Linked DNA regions of Pelagibaculum spongiae. Each later gene encodes a partner of the first gene's protein in a complex. Links are inferred from orthologs where the notes say so. Each region holds a gene or a part of one and is shown in the gene's direction. Other genes may lie near its edges. The genes, in order: DC094_RS02825 and DC094_RS20950.

Region 1 (3,752 bases):
GAGGTTTGCCACTAAGGAATCGATCGCTTATGCGCCTGTTGCGGCGTTATTCGATTGGCGCTTGACCAAATTGTGAATCACTATATATTGTGTCGGCGGTTCTGGTTTGCCTCACCATCTGGTGGAATTGAAATGGCGTAAGGCTATTGCATTTACTTGCAGATTCAGGCAAGGCAACAGGGAAGCCCGGTGAGAATCCGGCACTGACGCGCAGCGGTATTGGAGAACAAAAATGGCATGGCCAGCAGGCCAGGCACTGTTCATCAGGGATGTATCTATGAATGGGAAGCCGCCATGTAGGTGTCACAAATGATCGAGAAAATCATCATCAAGTGACGTGCTCCTAAGTCCGAATACCTGCCAGATCGACACAGTTTCACGCGGTCTTACACCGCTTTTACAGATAGTGTCACTCAGCGGAGCTGAGCATCATATTTTCTAGTCCTCGCGAAAAGGGCAGGGAAGCTAGCAAGACAATAAGACACCGATATTCGGTGCCTGTCTGCGAGCTTGTAGCTGCCCCGTGTGGAATTTACGCGATAATAAAGGAGCTGCAATGTCCCCAAGCCGATCTTCCAATGCCCTTGCATCAGATAACTCTGTTGTTTCCCTGAACCAGAAATACGGTCAGGCCTCAACTGATTTATTTCAGGTTCGCAAGCGCAGTGGGGAAGTCACCACTTTTGATGCAGAAAGAATTCGTGTTGCGATTAGCAAAGCTTTTTTAGCAGTTGAATTCCCTGAAAACAGTAATGCCATTATTCCCGAGCGTATCCATCAGATTGCCGACCAATTAACCGCTCAAGTATTGTCTGTTTTCTTTTCGCGCATGCCGACTGGTGGCACTTTAGACATTGAGCAAATTCAAGATCAGGTTGAGCTGGCATTAATGCGCGATGGACACCAGTTAATTGCACGTGCCTATGTTTTATATCGTGAAGCGCATGCATTAGCACGTCAGGCCAGTAAAGAAACTCAAGATCAAAATGAGCCAGAACCGGCTTTTGAAGTACAAGGTGAAAATGGCCAAAACTGGGCTATTGATCGTCAGTCGTTGATTGAATTGATAAAGCCTCTGGCAATTGGTCTTGAAGCCGTCGACTTAAAAGAATATACCGCACTGATATTCGATAGTTTGTACCAAGGGATTGCCCAAGCAGAGTTGGAAAGCTCTTTATTAATTACGGCCAGTTCTTTGATCGAAAAAGAACCTGAATATGATGCATTGGCTGCACGCTTGCTGTTATCTCAAATCAGGCAGCGGGTGGCAGGTACTTTACAATTAACCGCTATTGATGCTGATGCATTGGCAACAGTTAAAGCCAGCTTGGCAATCGGCATTGAAAACAAATTAATTAACCCTCAGTTGGCAGAATTTGATTTAGCTAAAATTGCTGAAGCGATTAATTTTGAAGCAGATAAACAATTCAGTTATTTAGGGCTACAGACGATTTTTGATCGTTACTTGTTGCATGTAAATGATCAGCGAATTGAAACACCTCAACTATTCTTTATGCGAGTCGCAATGGGGCTGGCATTAAATGAAGCAGATAAAGAAACACGAGCCATTGAGTTTTATCAGTTGCTGTCTAGCTTTGACTACATGGCATCAACTCCTACTTTATTTAACTCCGGTACCTTGCGTTCTCAACTGTCATCTTGTTATTTGACGACAATTCCGGATCATCTGGATGGTATTTTTGATGCATTAAAAGACAATGCATTATTGTCGAAATGGGCCGGTGGTTTAGGTAATGATTGGACGCCAGTGCGTGCGTTAGGTGCTCATATTAAAGGCACTAACGGAAAATCACAGGGTGTGGTGCCATTCCTTAAGGTAGCTAATGACACTGCGGTTGCAGTCAACCAGGGTGGCAAGCGAAAAGGCGCAGTATGTGCTTATTTAGAAGTTTGGCACTTGGATATCGAAGAGTTTCTTGAGCTACGCAAAAACACCGGTGATGACCGTCGCCGTACCCATGATATGAATACTGCTTGTTGGGTACCTGACTTGTTTATGCAACGGTTGGAAGCTGGCCAGTCATGGACTTTATTTTCACCCGATGAAGCGATCGATTTGCATGATTTATATGGCAAAGCCTTTGAAAAACGTTATCTGGAATTGGAAAAGCTAGCTGAGGCAGGTGAATTACGACAGTCACGGCAAATAGCAGCCAAGGATTTATGGCGTAAAATGCTGGGCATGTTGTTCGAAACCGGACATCCGTGGATCACCTTTAAAGATCCATGCAATTTACGCAGCCCACAGCAGCATACAGGTGTAGTGCATTCGTCTAACTTGTGTACTGAAATCACTTTAAATACTTCTGATACTGAAACCGCGGTTTGTAATTTAGGTTCGGTTAATTTACCTGCACATTTAAAAGCCAATGGCGATTTAGACTTAGAAAAACTGCAACGGACAATTACAACCGCCGTCAGAATGCTTGATAACGTGGTTGATATTAATTATTACCCGACTGAAAAAGCGAAAACTTCGAACATGCAGCATCGGCCAGTTGGCATGGGCATGATGGGTTTTCAGGATGCTCTATATAAGAAAAGCTTGAGCTGGGATGATCCTAAAACGGCGATATTTGCTGACCAGTCGATGGAAGTTATTAGCTACTTTGCTTTGAGTGCTTCGTCAGACTTGGCTAAAGAGCGAGGTGTTTACTCCAGCTACCAAGGTTCATTGTGGTCAAAAGGTATTTTACCAATCGACTCAATCAACCTATTGGAAAATGCTCGCCAGCCAGGCCAGCTGCAAATGAATTTAACCCAACAGATGGATTGGCCTGCACTGCGTGAAAAAATTGCCGAGCAGGGAATGCGTAATTCTAACTTGCTAGCGATTGCACCAACCGCGACAATTTCTAATATTGTCGGTGTTAGTCAATCGATTGAGCCGAGTTACAGCAATTTATATGTGAAATCTAACTTGTCTGGTGAATTTACCGTTGTTAACCCTTGGTTGGTTAAGGCATTAAAAGCAGAAGGTTTGTGGGATGAAGTGATGGTCAATGATCTGAAATACTTCGATGGTTCTGTGGCACAAATTGAACGGATTCCTGCTGCTATTCGTGCTCAATTTGCCACTGCATTTGAATTAGATTCTGAGAGCATGATTGTGGCAGCTAGCCGCCGACAAAAATGGATTGATCAGGCGCAGTCTCTCAATTTATATATGGGTCAACCTAGCGGCCAAAAGTTAGATGAAATGTATAGAAGTGCCTGGAGACAGGGTTTGAAAACCACCTATTACTTAAGAAGCCTCGGTGCGACTTCAACAGAAAAATCTACGGTGCAGCAAGGTTCATTAAGTAGTGTTGCGCCGGTTGCTCAGCCAGCGATTTGTAGTATTGATAATCCAGATTGTGAAGCCTGCCAATAAAACCTATTTAAATAAACAATATTGATAAAAATTCAGCGCCGATTATATCGGCGCAATGGAGAAACTATGCTGCAATGGGATGAAGTACCTGTCGCCAAAAATAAAGTAACCGCGGCTAAAAAAGCACAGCCAGTAATTCAGTCAGAAGTCATTACGCAAAAAATTATAAAACAAGCATCACAAAAAGCTGCAGAACCACAGCCAGTTCACCAGCAACCGAAAGCAGATCAACCAAGAACTGTTGCTGGTGCTGTGCTGTCTGCTGAAAATAGTGAGCGAGTGAAGGTTGATCAAAAAAGAATGATTAATTGCCGTGCTGATTTAAATCAGCTGGTGCCATTTAAGTATCAATGGGCAT
Region 2 (3,018 bases), on another replicon or contig:
TGCAGGGGCAGTCAGTTGCCACATCCGTTGTAAACGACTACCTGCCTTTTGAGCTTCTACAGGGTTATTCCAGTTGGCATCTGTTGTGGTATCAACCGCAGAATTTACAATCCACTCTTCTGAAGAAAGCGGTGTTCCCCAAGGGCTCACCGAACCAAAGCAGTTAGCTGCAGTGCCTTTTACTTCAGAAAAATCAACCATCATTGGACTCGACACTGTCCATTCGCCTTCAGCGTTTTTCGATAATGCCAATCGGCTCATACCACCGGGATAATCTTCCCAGTTGGTAAACAAATAACCTTCACCAATACCCGTGGAGATAAAGCCGTTAAAGTCAGGCATGTTGTTATCGAGTAGCAGCGTGTCACCGGCTAGGTTGTAGATATTGCCTAGTTTCTCTGGCAGATCTCCGCCAAAAGTATCGCCATTTTGTCCCAGCACCTGGTATTCGCCATAAGCCGTTTTTACCAGTTGCTTATCACGGTCATTATTTGGTACCGGCAACTCAACAAAAGGAAGCGGTAGATCGTTCAGATTAAAATTTTTAACAACACCAACCGTGCCTTTATTGTATGGCCTGAAGTTATCATCGACTTCGCTATTACTATCGGCTGGGTGCTGAACATTGAAAAACAAATCGCCTTCATCGTTAACATACACTCCAGTGACTTCAGCACCTAAAGGCACCGTGGCAACTCTGCTTAGCACAGCAGCTGAAACTGTTTTGTCATCATTAGCACTTTGATCGTTTTCGCTGTCACTGCAGCCAAGAATCGAAGCACACAGAAGGGCTGGCACGCTTAACGCCCACATTTTATTCTGAATTTTCATTATGATTTTTCTCTGTCAAGGCAGCAAAAGACAGTCGAAAACTAACTGGAAGATATTTCATTTTGATTGCGGTTTTTTGTTGTTTTAAATATCAGTTGCGGCTTGACACTCCAGCAGATCAGCGAACCCAAGCAGCACAATAGAAAAAAACTATTGAAAGCTTTAAAACAACCAATTTCACAAAACATAATCATCAGTTCATAATGCAACACAGATTTAGAGCTTGAGAGCAATTTAATGAAACGCATCACTATTTTTGGTCGTGAAGGTTGTGGCTTTTGTGTTAGAGCAAAAGAATTATGTGAGATTCGTGAATTAGAATTTCGCTATATCGATATTCACAAAGAAGGTTTGAGCAAGGCTGATTTAGAAAAAACCATTGGTAAGCCTGTCGAAACCGTCCCTCAAATTTTTCATGGCCAGCAACATATTGGTGGATTTACTGAGTTTGATGCATTCGTTAAAGCTGAACTCGAGAAAAAAGCTAGCTGACCCAAAGTGCCTCTTGCTGATCTATAAGATCGAACTGCTGCAAATAAAAAAAATATCTCAAAAGGCCAAACTTCACAGTTTGGCCTTTTGTATTTTTATTGAAAGATACATCCCAGCTCAATGAAACATTCTCCCTCTACAATAGATAATCGTTGCGGTCATTCACTTGAGTTCCCCCATGATTATCCAGCCAATCATCAAAGGCGCCGTCGCCAAAACAGCGCATCCATATGGCTGCCAACAAGCGGTGTTAGAGCAGATTCAACAAGCTCAATCCAGCCATTGGCAAACTAGCCAATTTAAAAAAGTATTGGTACTGGGCGCATCGTCTGGTTTTGGCTTAGCTTCTCGAATCGCGCTGACTTTTGGTGGTGCTTTGGCCGACAGCATTGGTGTTTCCTTCGAACGCGGCCCCAACCAAGACAAACAACTTACCGGTACTGCTGGCTGGTATAACAACATTTACTTTCGGCAATATGCTGAGGAAAAAAGGTTAATTGCTAAGAACTTTATTGGCGATGCTTTTTCTGACGATATTCGACAACAAGTGATCGATTATATTAAAAGTGATTTTGGTGGTTCAGTTGATCTGGTGGTGTACAGCCTTGCCAGCGGCATTCGACCTGACCCTGAAACAGGTACTGTTTTTCGATCAGCGATTAAAACCATCGACAAACCCTATTCAGGCTATGTACTTAATTTAGAGTCGGATTCACTAGAGCAAACATTATTACCGGTTGCTTCCCAGCAAGAAATTCAAGATACGGTAAAGGTGATGGGCGGTGAAGATTGGCAAGACTGGCTCACACTACTGGCCGATGCCGGTGTTTTAGCCAAAGGTTGTCAAACCATTGCTTATTCCTATATGGGCCCGAAAATCACCCATCCAATTTACCATCAAGGTACTTTGGGAAAGGCGAAAGACCACCTACATCAAACAGCCGAACAAATGAATCAACAATTGAACCAATCAATTAATGGCCAAGCTAAAATTGCTGTTTGCAAAGCACTGGTCACTAAGGCAAGCATTTATATTCCTGGCTTTTCTCCATACATGATGGCGCTATTTAAAATAATGAAGCAGGCAGGCAATCATGAGAGCTGCATTGAACACATGATGCGTTTGTTCGGCAATAAAATCGCCCAACCACTTTCAAAAAACTGCTTGATTCGAATGGATGATTGGGAGTTAGACTTAGCAATACAAAATAAAGTGGCCCAGCTATTACCGTTAATTAACTCAAATAATTTTAAAGAAATTGCCGACTACTCAGCTATCAAAAAAGATTTTATGCAGCTAAATGGATTTGAATTTAACAGCATTGATTATGAAGAAGACATCGATCTATCTTCACTTAAAAATATGCATCTCTAAATTTATTTTTATGTGATATCTAGGTATTTAAAGTGACCTCAATTAGCAGAGGTCACAAAAAAATTATCTTCAATATTTAATCAGCCTGCCATTCATGTTCGCTAGGATGCATAATCATAAGGCCCACCTTTTTCTAAGGCTTTTTGATAGCTCTCTAATTGATGAATATGATCGACATAGCCTGCAATATTGGAATACTGCTTTCTTGCATCGCCTCTGCTAATAGCAGCTTCAAGAGGAAAGATCATCTGAATATCAGCACCGGTGATTTTATCGCCAGCAAACCAAGTTTTCCCTTCCAAGTAATCATCAACATACTG

What was found.
Region 2: the proteins of DC094_RS02825 (region 1) and DC094_RS20950 are in contact, whole or in part, in an NMR structure (PDB 1QFN), measured with the Escherichia coli proteins. The link is inferred for Pelagibaculum spongiae from one-to-one orthologs.

Annotation. Positions count from the first base shown.
Region 1 is NZ_QDDL01000001.1:640,965-644,716, reverse strand. Bases 174-3,594 are described here. They hold DC094_RS02825 (ribonucleoside-diphosphate reductase subunit alpha), read left to right. Parts: upstream 174-556; coding sequence 557-3,394; downstream 3,395-3,594. Other genes in these bases: DC094_RS02820 (ribonucleotide-diphosphate reductase subunit beta), read left to right, coding at 3,461-3,594. In the rest of the region: more of DC094_RS02820, read left to right, coding at 3,595-3,752. UniProt on the Escherichia coli protein: Provides the precursors necessary for DNA synthesis. Catalyzes the biosynthesis of deoxyribonucleotides from the corresponding ribonucleotides.
Region 2 is NZ_QDDL01000015.1:55,214-58,231, reverse strand. The notes cover bases 9-2,695. They hold DC094_RS20950 (GrxA family glutaredoxin), read left to right. Parts: upstream 9-1,068; coding sequence 1,069-1,323; downstream 1,324-2,695. Other genes in these bases: fabV (enoyl-ACP reductase FabV), read left to right, coding at 1,502-2,695; DC094_RS20960 (alkaline phosphatase PhoX), read right to left, coding at 9-831. Also shown: more of DC094_RS20960, read right to left, coding at 1-8; more of fabV, read left to right, coding at 2,696-2,698; DC094_RS20940 (glutathione S-transferase), read right to left, coding at 2,800-3,018. UniProt on the Escherichia coli protein: The disulfide bond functions as an electron carrier in the glutathione-dependent synthesis of deoxyribonucleotides by the enzyme ribonucleotide reductase.